DNA from 4 places in the Peribacillus sp. 05N428 genome. Region 1 is predicted to be linked to each of the others. Evidence: riboswitches for the same ligand, from Rfam matches in the RefSeq annotation. Region 1 holds a riboswitch; each other region holds the start of a gene.
What was found. Region 1 has a riboswitch for S-adenosylmethionine ahead of AC1DIV_RS09355 (methionine ABC transporter ATP-binding protein). Riboswitches for the same ligand answer to the same signal wherever they lie in the genome.
Positions count from the first base shown of each region.

Region 1 (4,215 bases):
TGATCATTGTAGAAGGCAGTTCCGATAGAAGAAAAGTTGCCTCCGTTTTAAATGAAGATGTGGAAATAATATGTACGAATGGGACCATATCATTAACTAAGCTGGATGAATTAGTGGATGAATTGATGGACCGTGATGTTTATCTCCTTTTTGACGCAGATGAATCAGGAGAAAAGCTGCGGAAGCAGTTCCGAAGGGAAATGCCGGAAGCGAACCACCTGTATATTAATAAAATGTACAAAGAAGTGGAGAGCTCACCCGAACATCATATCGCAACTGTGCTCCTATCTGCCAATATGAATGTGAAAATGAAATTTCTAAGTCAAAGGGTGAACGACTAATTGATGCAAGAATGGAAAGAAGAAGAGTGTAAGCTTGCTGTTGAAAATGGGGAAACCTTTTGCTTATATTTATATACACCTTTATGCGGCACCTGTCAGGTGGCCTCCAAGATGTTGACGATATCCTTGGAGCTTTTTCCGGAATTGAAGGCAGGCAAAATGAATATGAACTATGTCCAAGCAATTGCCGAATCATATGAAATCGAAAGTGTTCCTTGCTTATTGCTTTTCAAAGAAGGGCAGCTGCACAAAAAAATATATGCCTTTCAATCCGTTCCTTATTTGTACGGATTGCTTAAGGAAATCAGCTAGGAAACCAATCAGAACCGCGGTTGGTTTTCTTTGTTGCTGACATTTGAATGAGAGAAGAGAAAAACAAAGAATATTCTAACAATTCATTGACTGATTTAATCTAAAATGCTATATTTTGAATTAAGTAATGGCAGAATTTAATAGTTCTTATCAAGAGTGGCGGAGGGACTGGCCCGACGAAGCCCGGCAACCGGTATAAATTTTTATATACGGTGCTAATTCCAGCAGAGTGTTGGCTCTGGTAGATGAGGTGTGTTCTTGAAACCTCTTCTTATTGAAGTGGTTTTTTTGTTTATAAAAAGCCAGATTTCATATAAATCCAACTAAATCCATAGAAAAAGGTGAAATTATATGTCAGAGAAAAAGTTGCGTTTCGAAACATTAAGTGTTCATGGCGGTCTCCAAGCTGATGAAACAGGTGCCCGTGCCGTTCCTATCTACCAAAGCAATGCATACTTGTTCAAGGACACCGACCATGCAGCGAATTTATTTGGCCTAAAGGAGAATGGCTATATATATACACGGCTTCATAATCCCACGGTCAGTGTTTTTGAGGAAAGGATGGCTTTATTGGAAGGCGGTATCGGCGGATTGGCAACGGCAAGCGGAATGGCCGCCATCTCACTTTCAATCCTGAATATCGCCGCTGCAGGGGATGAGATTGTTTCTGCCTCTACATTATATGGCGGTACGTATAACCTTTTTGAAAACACTCTTCCTAAATATGGGATCAAAGTGAAGTTCGTTTCTCCCGATGACCCTGAAAACTTCAAAAGGGCGATTACGCCAAGAACTAAAGCCATTTTTGCTGAAACGATCGGAAATCCAAGTTTGAGGGTGCTCGATATTGAAGCGGTAGCGGAAATTGCCCACGAAGCCGGCATACCTTTAATCATTGATAATACCTTCGCGACACCGTATCTTTGCAAACCAATTGATTTTGGAGCGGATATTGTCATCCATTCCGCTACAAAATGGCTTCTTGGAAATGGAACGACGCTAGGCGGTGTCATCGTGGATGGAGGGAAATTTGATTGGAACTCGCCGAACTACCCTGGCTTCACGGAGCCTGACCCAAGTTACGACGGTCTGGTATACGCCGAGGCAGTTGGACCTGCTGCATTCATAACGAAAGCCCGAGTCCAGTTACTCCGTGATTTGGGCCCAGCACTAAGTGCCCAAAGTGCATTCCAGTTTACGCTTGGACTTGAAACGCTGCATGTAAGGATGAAAGAGCATCTATCCAACACCAAGTCTGTCATAAACTATTTAAAAAACCATCCTGCCGTTACCTGGGTTTCACATCCTGGTGATGAGGATCATCCCGATAAAGCCCTTGCGGATAAGTATTTGCCAAAGGGAGCTGGATCTGTCGTGACATTTGGGATTCAAGGTAATCGCGAAGCTGGGGCAAAACTTATCAATTCGGTGGAATTATGGTCCCATGTGGCTAATGTGGGGGATGCGAAGAGCTTGATCATCCACCCAGCCAGTACGACCCATCAACAATTGAATGAGGCGGGTCTTGCGAAAGCGGGCGTAAGTGCCGATCAAGTCCGATTATCGATTGGGATTGAAAATGTAGACGACTTAATAGAAGATTTGGAGCAGGCAATTGAAAAGGCGACGAATATCGTCTCCTTGACTTCCAAATCGGTTTAAGTAAAGTTCCTGTTCATTCTTGTACTAGAAATAATATACATTGCGCTCCTTTTTTATCTATGATAAAATTTCTCCATACTAAAGAACTTAATGATGTACAAATATTCTATATATTAGCTCTTATCAAGAGAGGTGGAGGGATGTGCCCGATGAAACCCGGCAACCGACAAGGAGATTTCCTTGGAAAGGTGCCAATTCACACAAAGTTTAATCACTTTGGAAGATGAGAGGAAGGCCTGTTTCTTCACCTGCCTTTCTGCTCATGCAGAAAGGTTTTTTCTATTTTAATTGGGAAAACTTTTACATGATAGGAGAAACAGACTAATAATGTAGAGAAATCAACTAAGTTCATAGGTTTTATTGGATAAAAGAGGTGAGGGTTAATGATTACATTGACGAAAGTCAGTAAGCTGTTCCGAACAGGAAAAGGAAACAGTGAGACGATCAAGGCTGTAAATAATGTGAATGTTGAAATAAATAAAGGCGAGATTTTCGGTATCATCGGTTACAGTGGAGCGGGGAAAAGTACTTTGATCAGAATGCTCAATGGATTGGAAACACCGACAGAGGGATCCGTTGTGGTGGCTGAAAAGGAAATTTCAAAAATTAAAGGGGCTCAGCTCCGTAAGGCCCGTCAAGAAATCAGCATGATTTTCCAACATTTCAATCTATTATGGTCAAGGACCGTTCAGGAGAATATATCTTTCCCTTTGGAAATTGCAGGAGTTTCTAAACCTGAACGCACCAAGCGTGTGAACGAATTGATCAAGTTAGTCGGACTTGAAGGCAGGGAAAAGGCCTATCCTTCGCAATTAAGCGGAGGGCAAAAGCAAAGGGTGGGAATAGCCAGGGCTCTGGCAAATGACCCTAAAGTTCTGCTGTGTGATGAAGCGACTTCTGCATTGGATCCGCAGACTACCGACTCCATACTCGAATTGCTTGTTGACATCAATCAGCGTTTGGGATTGACGATCGTCTTGATTACGCATGAAATGCATGTAATACGTAAAATCTGCCATCGCGTCGCCGTGATGGAAAGCGGGCAGGTTGTTGAACAGGGTCCTGTCCTGGATGTCTTCAAGAATCCTAAAGAACAAATGACGAAGCGTTTCGTCCAACAGGTAACGGAACCGGAAGAAACGAAAGAAACGATGGACCATTTGCTCGAACGCTATCCAGCCGGCAAAGTGATTCAATTGACCTTTGTAGGTGATCATGCAGAAAGCCCATTGATCACCAAGCTTGTACGTAACTTCGAGTTGGATGTCAATATCGTTCAAGGTAAGATATCCCAAACAAGAAGCGGTTCATATGGAACATTGTTTATCCATCTAGATGGCAAAGAGGATGAAATGCTCCGCGCAATCGAATTCATTAGAGCACAGCAGGTAGGCGTGGAGGTGATTACTCATGCTTGAAGAATTATTGCCGAATGTTGATTGGGAAGACATCATTGAAGCTACGAAAGAAACGCTTTACATGACAAGCGTCTCTGTAGTGGCAACCTTTTTTATAGGCATAATACTAGGATTGATCCTTTTCCTGACAGGGAAGGGTAATATGTGGCAAAACCGGGCTGTCAACGGAGTCATGAGTGCTGTCGTCAATATATTCCGTTCCATTCCATTTCTTATTTTGATCGTGCTGCTCATTCCTTTCACTAAAGCGCTTGTCGGTTCCATGATCGGTGAGAACGCTGCACTGCCGGCACTTATTATCGGTGCGGCCCCATTTTATGCGCGTATGGTTGAAATCGGCCTCCGTGAAATCGATAAAGGTGTAATTGAAGCCGCTAAATCGATGGGGGCAAAAACGAGCACGATCATTTGGAAGGTCCTTCTTCCAGAGTCGATGCCTGCCCTTATTTCCGGGATTACGGTAACATCGATTGCATTGGTTG
Region 1 covers NZ_JBFTMS010000007.1:95,293-99,507, forward strand. Annotated here, with positions in the region: gene AC1DIV_RS09340 (toprim domain-containing protein) at 1-341, shown strand, start outside; gene AC1DIV_RS09345 (thioredoxin family protein) at 345-653, shown strand; SAM riboswitch class I at 798-905, shown strand; gene AC1DIV_RS09350 (O-acetylhomoserine aminocarboxypropyltransferase/cysteine synthase family protein) at 1,005-2,315, shown strand; SAM riboswitch class I at 2,433-2,545, shown strand; gene AC1DIV_RS09355 (methionine ABC transporter ATP-binding protein) at 2,699-3,733, shown strand; gene AC1DIV_RS09360 (methionine ABC transporter permease) at 3,726-4,215, shown strand, end outside.

Region 2 (4,215 bases), on a different contig from region 1:
TGAAACGGTTCAATACGCTTGTGACCATCCTGAACGTTCCGCCATACACATCTTCGGAAATGACGATATGGTCTCCGGCAGACAATAGGAGGAAGGCTGTTGAAATGGCAGCCATACCTGATGAAAAGGCAAAGCCGTGAGTGCCTTCCTCTAGATCGGCAATGATATCTTCAAGTGCCTCGCGAGTTGGGTTCCCGCTTCTGCTGTAGTCATATTTGCCGAATTGATCGATATCGGATTGATGGAAAGTCGATGCATGCTGAATGGGGACGCTCACACCGCCCGTTACCGGATCGAATTTATGTTGATTATGAAGTAATTTCGTTTCAAAGCTAAAATCATGATCTGTCATCGTAGTGCCTCCCTTTTTACATGTGCGAATGCTTGCTGCAAGTCACCAATCAAATCGTCGCTATCTTCGATGCCAACGGAGAAGCGGAGCAATCGATTACAAACCCCGTTTGCCATTCTGACTTCAAGCGGTATATCGGCATGTGTTTGTGTGGCAGGATAGGTGATGAAGCTTTCGACCCCTCCAAGGCTTTCTGCAAAGGAAATTAATGAGAGCGATTGTAAAAATGGGTTGACCGCCGCTTCATCAATGATGCGGAAAGAAATCATGCCGCCTCGGCCTGGATACAATACGTCCGTAACACAATCATGCTCCGATAAGTAATCTACAAGTATCTTGGCATTCTTTTCATGACGCTCCATCCGCAATGCCAGGGTTTTCATTCCGCGCATCAACAGCCAAGAATCAAATGGGCTCAAGACAGCTCCAGTGCCATTATGATGGAAGGCCAGTGCATCACATAACTCAGCGCCGCTAGCAACGATCAGTCCGGCGAGCACATCATTATGACCACCGAGATACTTGGTTGCACTGTGGATCACAATATCCGCTCCAAGCAAGATGGGTTGTTGAATAAGAGGCGTGTAAAAAGTGTTATCAACGATTAGCAATAAATTATATCGTTTAGCCAATGCGGCAACGGCGCTAATATCCGTTTGCTGCATAAGAGGGTTAGTGGGAGTTTCGATGAAGATGGCTTTCGTGTGAGGAGTGATGGCTTTTTCGATATCCTCCAAACAACAAGTGTTTACATAGTCACACTGCAATCCCCATTTTTTAAAACCTTGTTCTAACAGCCGATATGTACCGCCATAAAGATCTTCACTGACAATCCACGCATCACCAGATTTAAAAAGGGCGAGTATAGTGGAGATGGCGGCCATTCCTGAACTGCAGGCATAGCCTTGGTCTCCTTTTTCCAGATCGGCGATGGATCGCTCCAATAGCTGGCGGGTAGGGTTACCTGTCCTTGTGTAGTCGAATCCCGTCGATTGACCGATTCCTTCGTGGCGAAAAGCTGTTGAAAAGTATACCGGCGGATTGACTGTTCCTGTCGCCGTTTCACTGCGATTTCCTAATTGAGCAAGATATGTTTCAGGTTTATACATGGTTTTCACTGCTCCTTTGAGTTAAATAAAATAAAAAAAAGTCTTCTTTAAGAAGAAGACTTTGATTAAGTAGTGACGAGTCATTCTTCTTATCTTCCAAGTTCATAAACTTGTGGAATTAGCACCTTTTCATTGGTTTGAAACAAATGAAGGTTGCTGAGGTGTCATCGGGCCATTCCCTCTACCTCTCTCGATAAGAGTTTAGATTATTCAATTTCTTTTGAATTTACTATATATACAAAATACTGTCAAGGACATTTTGGGAGTGATGATGTGTTGGTGTTCATGGCCAGGTCAATTGAAGCCTAGCGGTGCCTACACTTTATGTGTCAAAAAAGAATATCCAAATTTTCATCTAAATATGAATGGCCTAGGATTTTTCAGAAATATGGAAAGGGTCAGCGGGATATTTTTGCTTTAAAATAATAAAGTTTGTACAATGTATGGAGAGAAAGAATAATCCGACATTATTCATTTCATATGCAAAAATTCTTCAATGAATAGTGCAAACTTAGGAGGAGAACACATGGAATACAGAATCGAACGAGATACGATGGGTGAAGTGAAAGTTCCTGCTGATAAATATTGGGGAGCACAAACTGAGAGAAGCCGTAACAATTTCAAAATCGGTAACGAAAAAATGCCGATTGAATTGGTTCGTGCATTTGCATACGTTAAACAAGCTGCTGCAAAGGTGAACTTTGATCTTGGTGATCTTTCCGAAGTTAAAAAGAACGCCATCGTCAAGATTTGCGGCGAAATCCTTGAAGGTACGCTTGATGAACATTTCCCGCTTGTAGTTTGGCAAACGGGAAGCGGTACGCAAAGTAATATGAATGTGAATGAAGTGGTCGCGAACAAAGGGAATGAATGGTTAAAAGAAAATGGTGAATCGGAAATCCTTCACCCGAATGATGATGTTAACAAGGCACAAAGCTCAAATGATACTTTCCCGACTGCCATGCATATTGCAGCCTTTATGGAAGTCGCTGAAAAATTGGTTCCTGCCATCAAAGCACTTCGTGATACATTCGATACAAAAGAAAAAGAATTTTGGGATGTCGTGAAAATCGGCCGGACACATCTTCAAGATGCTACACCCTTAACATTAGGACAAGAAATTTCCGGTTGGAAAGCGATGCTCGATAAAGATTTGGCGATGATTGAGGAAAGCAGCCAAAAACTATTGAACCTTGCTTTAGGCGGAACGGCTGTAGGAACCGGAATCAATACAAAGAAAGAATTCCCGGGACTTTCTGCCAAACAAATTGCAGCGGATACAGGATATCCTTTTGTCACATCTGATAATAAGTTCCATGCATTGACTAGCCATAACGAAATCGTCTACGCACACGGTGCTTTGAAAGCATTGGCGGCGGATTTAATGAAAATTGCGAACGATGTCAGATGGCTTGCAAGCGGACCGAGAAGCGGAATCGGAGAAATTGCCATTCCGGAAAACGAGCCGGGCAGCTCCATCATGCCAGGTAAAGTCAATCCGACCCAAAGTGAAGCGCTTACCATGATTGCGACACAAATCGTGGGTAACGATGCTACAATTGGCTTTGCAGCAAGCCAAGGTAACTTTGAATTGAATGTGTTCAAACCAGTCATCATCTATAACTTCCTGCAAACGGTCAAATTATTGACGGAAGGCATTCATTCCTTCAACGATAATTGTGCGGTTGGCATCACTGCAAATGAAGATAAGATTAAAGAAAATGTAGAGCGTTCCCTTATGCTGGTAACAGCATTGAACCCGCATATCGGTTATGAAAAAGCAGCCAAGATTGCCAAAACTGCCTTCAAGGACAACTCCACGTTAAAAGAAGCGGCATTGAAACTGGAGTTCCTTACGGAAGATGAATTCAAAGCATGGGTCGATCCTGCTAACATGGTTAATAAATAATTGGATGGAAGTACCCTCCCTCTAGCATTAGGGAGGGTGTTTCCATGTGTTAAAATACTGGAATCGACAAATACTGAAATCATAAGTATCTGGAACAGGAGGAAAAACAATGTCTATATGCCCGCTTTGCAACGGTCTAAGAAAAATTCATGTAGATTGCCCGGAATGCGGCAGTGAACTTGAGGATAAAGGGAAATTCATGGATTATGCTGATGATTACAGTGCTTATATGGATATCGACATACTTAAAGAAAACGACGGATACCCTCAATCCCTTCAAAAAGGGCAATGCCCCCATCTCATGAAATGCCCTGAATGCGGACATGATGAAGTGGTATTGGTCCAGGAATGAATCGCCCTTTATTTTAATAAACGTAAAAAGACCCATAATGAATGGGTCTTTTCATGTTTAATTGGCAGATAACTTCATGCTTTCCTGCATCTGTTCATCTTCTTCAACTAAAATGCGATGTTCTGTCCCTTTATCAAAAAAGTGCGCTTTATTCATGTCGAGCGCAAGTTCGATCTTTTCGCCTGCCTGGATAATGTTATTGGCATCGACCCTTGCAACGAAGTCCTGCCCCTCTAAAGTGGAGTAGAGCATGATCTCCGCGCCCATGAGTTCGGCTACATCAATTTGGGTCGTGAATGTAGTGTTAGGGGACTCCGTGAAATAAGCTCCTTCATTATGGAAATCTTCCGGACGGATGCCAAGGATTACTTCTTTTCCGACATATCCTTGATCACGTAGCATTTTCATCTTAAATTCAGGTATTTCAAGCGTTTGTTCGCCTATTTTGATTGTGCCTTCTTTTAATGTTCCGGTAAAGAAGTTCATGGCAGGC
Region 2 covers NZ_JBFTMS010000012.1:47,782-51,996, reverse strand. Annotated here, with positions in the region: gene metC (cystathionine beta-lyase) at 1-352, opposite strand, end outside; gene AC1DIV_RS13500 (methionine biosynthesis PLP-dependent protein) at 349-1,461, opposite strand; SAM riboswitch class I at 1,548-1,661, opposite strand; gene fumC (class II fumarate hydratase) at 1,988-3,370, shown strand; gene AC1DIV_RS13490 (hypothetical protein) at 3,480-3,722, shown strand; gene AC1DIV_RS13485 (ABC transporter ATP-binding protein) at 3,780-4,215, opposite strand, start outside.
Region 2: it holds a riboswitch for S-adenosylmethionine, as region 1 does, so the genes downstream of both, AC1DIV_RS13500 (methionine biosynthesis PLP-dependent protein) here and AC1DIV_RS09355 (methionine ABC transporter ATP-binding protein) in region 1, are expected to answer to the same signal.

Region 3 (4,215 bases), on a different contig from region 1:
TTTCAAATGCTAAAATGTCAGCTCCTGCTTCAATCAAAGCTTTTATTCGTGGGCGATGAAATGCCGCTAAAGCTTCATCTGAAACACCATAGTTCCCAACATACTCTGAACCATCTGCTAGATAAGCTCCATAAGGCCCAACTGATCCAGCAACCAATGGCTTAGGTCTAATCGTTTGATATTCTTCCTTCCAAAATTCATCTCTTGCTTGTCTTGCAAGTAAAACCGTTTTCCTGATTAGATCCAATGCCTCTTTTTCTTGTATTCCGCGGAGGGCGAAACCTTCAACCGTTGCTTGATAGCTTGCCGTTATCGCACAGTCAGCACCAGCTCGAAAGTAGTCAGAGTGCACCTGGTAAATCACTTCTGGATTTTCAAGCAATACACGTGCAGACCACAGGGGATCGTCCAAATCACACCCATGACTTTCAAGCTCTGTAGCTAAAGCTCCGTCCAAAATCATGACTGAATGACCTCGTAAAATTGTTTCAATTGGGTTAATTTTATTCTTCATTGTCTATTCCTCTTTTCTTTATGGTTTGTGTCAGATAATAACTTCCATAGCAAAACAAAATAAACGGAATGCCACAATATAGTGCAATTCTTTGTGTAGGATCAAATGCAATTCCTATGCAAGAAGCAAGACATAGCATAAATGAAACGATTGGTACGAATGGATATAATGGTGTATGATAAGCCAAATCATTAACTGAGTTTCCTTCGTTTATATATCGTCTGCGAAATAGAAACTGTGACGCGCTAATACTCATCCAAACTATAACCACGGCTAGTCCAGAAATGGATACAAGCACTATATATACAGTATCCGGCGCAATAATACTCGAGAAAAGTGCTAAAACACCGCCCAGCATACTGAAAAGGACTGCATTCAAGGGAACACCCCGTTTTGTCAATTTTGCAAATATTGGTGAAATAGTTTTCTTATCTGCAAGTGACCAAAGCATCCTGGATGAGGCATATAGTCCTGAGTTTGCAGCAGACAAAATGGCAGTTAATATAACAAAGTTCATAATATCCGCTGCATATGGCACTCCAATTCGTTCTAGAACGGCAACAAAGGGGCTCTCTAATACGCTTGCATCCGAAACAGGCAATAATGCGGATAAAACAACGATGGTACCTACAAAAAAGATAATCAATCTCCATAATGTCATACGGATTGCCTTTGGAATCGTTTTTTCAGGATTCACAGTTTCTCCAGCTGCAACTCCGATCAATTCAGTTCCAGAAAATGCAAAATTCACAGCGAGCATCGTCATTAGAATGGCAAAAGCACCATTTGGAAATAAACCTGCACTTGTAACATTGGAAAATAACGGAGCTGATTGTGCGTTAATCATTGGAATGAAACCTACCATTGCCGCAGCTCCCAGAATAATGAATATCACAATAGCAAATACTTTAATAGACGCAAACCAGAATTCGGATTCAGCGAAAAACTTAACGGTCCACGCATTTAATGCCAAGACCAAAATGGCAAATAGAGCACTCCATATCCAGACACTGATTGATGGAAACCATCGCTGCATCAACAATCCTGCAGCCGTGAATTCCGAACCTAGTGCAACAGTCCAGGTTAGCCAATACAACCAGGCTACTGTATACCCTGTCCCTGGTCCGATGTATTTGGCTGCGTAACTATGAAACGCACCTGTCTCGGGCATATGCACTGACAGTTCACCTAGACATAGCATGACTAGATAAACCACTAATGCACCAATCAGATACGAAAGGATGGTTCCGAACGGGCCAGCCTGTTGAATCGTATAACCCGAACTTAAGAATAAACCAGTTCCAATCACCCCGCCAAGCGATAGCATTATGATATGCCGTGCTTGCATTTGCCTTTGAAAATCATGCTTCCTTTTGTTTTCCATTCTAACTCTCCTTAATCTTGCATCCAGAAAAAACGAAAACGCACTCTAAAAAAGAGTGCGTTACTGACAAATAAACACGTACGGTCTTATCTATCAAGGTTTCACCCCCTGGAATTAGCACAGTGTCTTTGTAGACCTGTTGCTGAGGTTTCATAGGGCCAGTCCCTCCACCTCTCTGGATAAGAAATTATTTTTTTATAACTTTATCAAGCTATGAAAAAATTGTCAAGTTTTGTTTCGGAATGTAATGACTTCCTTTTAAATGCTAACGATCATGGCTGGGGCATTAATATTAAATTGTTTTTGGAACAAGCGCTAAGCGTATTATAATGGCAAATAAAACTAACCGGGGTCATGTTGGTCTTTTTCCTTAAGGACGTTCTATTTCAAATAATTCCCCTAGTCTTGTATAAGTATGACCGGCTAATCTCGCTACAGGTTTTAGCCCATTCGGGTCAATACGGCCATTATGATATATATCTTGCTCTATATGATAGCAGACTATTTTCCCTATCAGTAAATCACAACCAGGTTCATTCTTGGAACCTGCCAATGGAATCGATTGCTCTAATGTACATTCAAAACGCACCTTCGCTTCTTCCAATCCTGGTACGGATACCCTATCACTAACTGCCAGATTGAAGTTAGTAAGACCCAATTCACTTTCTTCAGATGGGAGTTCCTTTGCCGTTCGATTTGCATCTGCAACATTATTTTCGTCAGTGATATGAACAACGAACTCACCTGTTTGAATTGCATTTCGGGCTGTATCCTTTGAAACTCCTTCTTTCCGTTGAACAGAAATGGAAATCATCGGAGGATTTGAACTGACTATGTTAAAAAAGCTGAACGGCGCTATATTGATTGTACCGGTTTCGGATTGTGTCGTAACCAGCGCTACAGGTCTCGGTATAATGCTTCCAGTCAAAAACTTATAATTATCCCGTTCAGTCAGACTTTCAGGATTAACAGAAATCATCTTCATTCCCTCTCATTCTTATAAAAAGTTCTTTTGAAACCATAAACCTGCTGCATCAACCTCTGAACGTGTCAACTGATGACCGTAATTTTCCCACTGAACTTCAACTGTAGCGCCAGCTTGCTGTAAAAGTTGATTAAGTTCATCAGTTTCTTCTGCCGGGCAAATCGGATCGTTTTTACCTGCAGCTATAAATACAGGTATATCTGAAAGGGACGGCAAAGCGATCCCTCGTCTTGGAACCATTGGATGATGAAGAATCGCTCCTTGTAATGCCCCCTCGTAATGGAACAGCAAACTTGCCGCTATATTTGCACCATTGGAATAACCTAATGCCACCACTCTGTCACGGTCGAAGTCATATTTTCCGGACGCTGATTCCAAGAAGTCATAAAGCTCCTTCGTCCGGAAGATCAAATCCTCTTCATCAAAAACCCCTTCAGCTAACCGTCGGAAATAACGGGGCATTCCATTTTCAAGTACATTTCCCCGTACGCTCAGTACGGATGAACCCGGTGAAACCATTTCGGATAATGGCAAGAGATCTGTTTCCGTTCCTCCAGTGCCATGTAACAGCAGTAGTAACGGAGCTTCTGGATTACTTCCTTTTTGAAAAATATGTTTCATCATTTATCCTCCTCTAGTACTCTCGGCACTGCCGGCAGTAACGTTTTTTCCATAACTTCCCGTTTTTCTTCCAACCATGGCGGCAGCATTAATTTACTGCCCATCGTTTCCTTCGTTTCATCATGAGCAAAGCCAGGTGGATCTGTGGCAACTTCAAAGAGTATGCCTCCATCTTCCCTGAAATAAATCGCATCGAAGTATTGTCGGTCTGTAAAGGGTGTCACACCATAGCCATGGTTACCGATATGCTCCCTCCATTCTTTATGATCTTCATTATCGCTTGCACGCCATGCAATGTGATGGACAGTTCCCACTCCGATTTTACCGTTTGGTAAAACCGTTTTTTTAACATCGATTAAATTCCCGATATCAGATGTGGATTTGAAGCGGATGAAATCGCCCTCTTCCCCAATCTTCTGCAGGCCCATCACTTCCTCTAATAGCTCCATCGTTTTGATCGGTTTTGACGTCAATAATACAGCTCCGCCGAATCCCTTGACCGCCTTATCAGCTGGTACACCGCCGAATGACCACTCGCTATTTTTACCTTCTTTACGCTCAACCAGTTCAAGTTGCAAACCATGTGGGTCTTGGAATTCAAGATATTCCTCACCGAAACGTGAAACCTTTTCAAAGTCTATATTAAATTTACCCAAACGCTTTTCCCAGAAGCCCATTGAACCCTCCGGAACGGCATATGTTGTAATCCCC
Region 3 covers NZ_JBFTMS010000029.1:42,022-46,236, reverse strand. Annotated here, with positions in the region: gene mmuM (homocysteine S-methyltransferase) at 1-514, opposite strand, end outside; gene mmuP (S-methylmethionine permease) at 504-1,898, opposite strand; SAM riboswitch class I at 1,982-2,084, opposite strand; gene AC1DIV_RS21700 (flavin reductase family protein) at 2,269-2,877, opposite strand; gene AC1DIV_RS21695 (alpha/beta hydrolase) at 2,896-3,504, opposite strand; gene AC1DIV_RS21690 (ring-cleaving dioxygenase) at 3,504-4,215, opposite strand, start outside.
Region 3: it holds a riboswitch for S-adenosylmethionine, as region 1 does, so the genes downstream of both, mmuP (S-methylmethionine permease) here and AC1DIV_RS09355 (methionine ABC transporter ATP-binding protein) in region 1, are expected to answer to the same signal.

Region 4 (4,215 bases), on a different contig from region 1:
TCCTGCATAACGCATGGCAGCAGGGAAAACTGCAAGGGAGACGCGATCCTTAGGATAATATTTATCAAGCAGCACTTTATAGCTTTCCATTCTTACATCTGCCGGAATGTCATCTGATTTAGTGGCACCGACTAGAGGATTTAAGAATAAACCGTCGACGATTTCCAATGCTGTCTTTTGGATATATTCATGTGCACGGTGAACAGGGTTCCTCGTTTGGAAACCGACAACCGTTTCCCATCCTTTTTCAGCGAAAGCCTTCCTTGTCTCGACTGGGTCCAAATAATGAGCTTGAAATAGCGGACGCTCTATTCTCTTGATCAACTTTATTTCCCCGCCGACATATACATCCCCGCGGTTATATAAATTTTTCACTCCAGGATGCTTCTCATCATCTGTTTGATATACCAATGTCGCTTCCAATTGCTTATCTGGAGTGTAAATATCGGAAACGGAGAGAACCCCGTAAGTTTCACCTTCATGGGTTAATGTTACTTCTTCACCTATAGTAAGGCTTTCTGCAGCTTCTTCGGTCAAAGGCAGCGTAATCGGGATGCTCCATACATGTCCGCTGCTAAGCCTCATATCCTTCACCACTGTCTCATAGTCACTTTTTGTAAAGAATCCTTTAATCGGGCTGTAGGCACCAGTGCCTATCAATTCAAGATCGCTTAAAGCAATTTCATCGATTTCGATTGACTTCGTTATTTTACTAAAATCATATTTTGGTTCCCAAAGATCGATTAATGTTCCTCCGTGCGGTAAACTGATTGTCATTCTAATTTCCCCCTATGGCTTCTATTTATTTAAGCCTATAATTTCTATTTATTTAAGATAAATGCAATCCGCATTCCGTTTTTTGAGCTCCTTGCCAACGGCCTGAGCGTAAATCATCTGCATTGAAGGCAGGTGCAGTACACGTTTTACATCCAATGCTCGGATATCCATTATCATGCAGGACATTATATGGAAGTCCATTTTTGTGGGCATAGCGCCAAACATCTTTCCATGTCCAATGTATGAGTGGGCATATTTTAACTGATTTGAACTTATTATCCTTATTGATATACTCGGTCTTAGCCCTTGTTTCGGATTGCTCCCTCCGCAGTCCCGAAAGCCAGGCTGTTGCCGATGAAAGCACATCTGTAAGCGGAACGATTTTACGGATGTTACAGCACTTATTGGAATCACTAAGCCATAATTCATCGCCATATTCCGCCGCTTGTTCCTCAAGCGTCAAGTCAGGTTTCTTCATTTCGATCAAAAGCTTCGGATATCGCTTCTTCACTTCCTCGATCAATTGGTAAGTTTCCTCAAAATGAACATCTGTATCAAGGAAAACTATTTTAGCCGAAGGATTGACCTTCGCCAATAAATCCGTAAGCACGATGCCTTCAATACCAAAACTGCAAGCATAAATCAGTTTGTCTCCATAATGGTCATTCGCCCATTGCAGAACTTCCAAAGCACCTTTTGTCTCACTGTCTGCAGGAAATACAGGGAAGTCCCCTGTATTGAAATTTTCATAGTTTATTAATGCAGCCAACTTTGTAGCCCCCTCTAAAAACTTGCTGTATCAGGTTAGAGTAACTGTTGATCAATTCCCGTTGTAATATTCCCCGGGTTATTTGAATCTAGGAAAAAGAGACGAATCTAACCAATACTCTCTTTATATCAGTTAAACCCGCCTCTAGTTTTTCTAGTCAGCAGATACCTTATTTAATTCTTAGTTTTTCATTTCTCTCCATTTGAATGATTTTACCATCCTGGACAATAAGTGTAATGGATCCATATTTCATTGAATTAAGCATTTCTTGAAGTCGTTCAAAAATTTCTTCAAGCTGATTCTCTTTATCCAAACCAGTTCCTCCTTTAAGAAAATCCGCGAATATTTTATTTTAAATTTCTTAGATTTATATAATTCCATACAAACTTACATTGTTATGGTCTTCCTAAAATTTTCACAAAAAACAAAAATCTTTCCATGATGGAAAGATCGCAAGGTAAATATCTTTACCTTATCTTCCAAAATGATCAACATTTTGTTGGAGGTAGCACCTTGCATCCATCATGCAGGTTGCTGGACTTCAAAGGGCCAATTCCCTCCGTCGCTCTGGATAAGTTTTATTATTTTAAATATTAACATATATTTAATCCTTGTCAATGGAGTTTTCTTATAAAATAACTTGGTTTAATATTATGGATGAACTGTTATTTTTATACACACTATTCAATTTATGATTTTATGTTCATATAAATGCGAAAATAGACTCGTCTTTTTAGATAAAGTCTCCAAAAAAATGAGTCTATTTTCATTATTAGGCCTATTATTGACGCGTGTTATTCTAAAAAAAATTTCTAGGGTTCCAGTCTTTTTATAGAAGGAATTAATTTATTGAAGTCATTAATTTCTTAACTGTATCGCTTCTACAAATTCTTGAACCTGACTCTGGACGCGATCAATTAAATGCAAATCATTGATCGGGTTTTCTGGATTCTGTTTATCTATTTCCTTATCAACAAAATAAATCCCCTGCAGCGGCTCGCCTTTTAATATTGAAATTAATGGTTTAAGCGCATAATCAATCGCCAATAGATGCCTGTTACTTCCACCAATCATGATTGGCAGCACCGGCTTCCCCTTAAAAGCACCTTCTGGCAGCAAATCAATCAATGCTTTCAATACACCTGTATAAGAAGCCTTATAAACCGGTGAACCTATAATGACTCCTCTGGCCGCTTGAATTCTCTCTGAAAGCTTTGAGATATCCTCGCTATTATATTTCCCTTGGAATAAATCATCTGCTGAGAAATCCGTAATCGAGAAATAAGCTGTAGTAAATCCTGCATTTTCGACTAATGATTGAATATGTTTTAGTGAAATGTCCGTTCTTGATGGAATAGCCGGACTTCCTGATAAAATTACGATATCGCTCATTTGATACCCTCCAATGTTACAAGATTTCCAGATATAATTTTCTTAAAGCATTTCGTGAAGTATACATTTATCGTAATTGTCTGAAAAATATAAGTCAAATCTTACACTCTGGACATCTACTCTGAATGAAAAAAGAAACGGTCATATTTACGGCTTGATGCTCATGCCCTTAAATATGACCGTTTCATTATGTATGATTTTGTTTCCCATGAATACCATATACCAAAAGTTGAGCAATGCTCTTAATTCGTTCAGAAGTAAAATATGGCTCCTTTTTTTGTTGATGGATCTCATAATGTGTAGATAAAGCCAATGTGAAAGAAATGATCCCTACATTAAATAAAATAATATCAGAGATATATTGTATCTCTCCGCTATCTATTCTCTTCTGTATTTCAATATGCCTGGCATTTGGCTTGAAAATCTGATCTACATATTGCTTTGAAATATCTTGATCGAATTGTGTTTCCCTAAATAATATCGAAAACTGTTCTTTATTTTCAAGAATTTTTTTTATCATGGTAGTAACATGATTCTCCACTAGATCATCCGTGGATAGATGGCTAGTCCCATCTTCAAATTCCTCTTTTTCATTAGGGGTAATTGTAGCCAAAAGCAAATTTTTTTTGCTGTCAAAGTATTTGTAAATAGTAGCTTCGGAAACATTGCATGCAGAGGCAATTTCATTCGTTCTTGTCATGTCAAAACCTTTAGTGGCAAAAAGAGTCCGGGCTACATTTATGATTCGTTCTTTGGTTTGCTGCCCTTTTTTCAAAAATATCAACCTTCTTTTATAAAGATAAGACCGGTTTCACCCATCTATTTCCCATGATATATCGCTGGTACCAATCGGTCAATATTACCTTTGATCTATTAGAATTCAATATTCCCATATATCATAAATAGAAAACATCGTCTGGTTGGGACGATGTTTTCTATTTATGAAAATCACTTAAAAGATGCATAGCCGTCATCGACCATGACTACACTTCCATTGATCGCATCCGCTTCCTCTAACGATAATAGATAGACGGCATTTGTAATGGCTTCTGGCTTAATCAATTCACCGCGCATTTGACTTGCATTCAATTTATCAATGATTCCCATGTCTTGATAACCTTGTATGATAGGAGTGTCAACCCCGCCCGGTGCAATGCCCACAACGCGAATGCCATAAGCACCCAATTCCAAAGCTGCTGTCTGTGTCATCATTCTTACAGCGCCTTTAGTCGCCTGATAGGCAAAAGTCCCATGGGAAGCTAAGTAGCCAAACACAG
Region 4 covers NZ_JBFTMS010000005.1:131,037-135,251, reverse strand. Annotated here, with positions in the region: gene sat (sulfate adenylyltransferase) at 1-777, opposite strand, end outside; gene AC1DIV_RS07130 (phosphoadenylyl-sulfate reductase) at 830-1,546, opposite strand; gene AC1DIV_RS07125 (YezD family protein) at 1,716-1,859, opposite strand; SAM riboswitch class I at 2,016-2,124, opposite strand; gene ssuE (NADPH-dependent FMN reductase) at 2,405-2,938, opposite strand; gene AC1DIV_RS07115 (TetR/AcrR family transcriptional regulator) at 3,126-3,713, opposite strand; gene AC1DIV_RS07110 (SDR family NAD(P)-dependent oxidoreductase) at 3,887-4,215, opposite strand, start outside.
Region 4: it holds a riboswitch for S-adenosylmethionine, as region 1 does, so the genes downstream of both, AC1DIV_RS07125 (YezD family protein) here and AC1DIV_RS09355 (methionine ABC transporter ATP-binding protein) in region 1, are expected to answer to the same signal.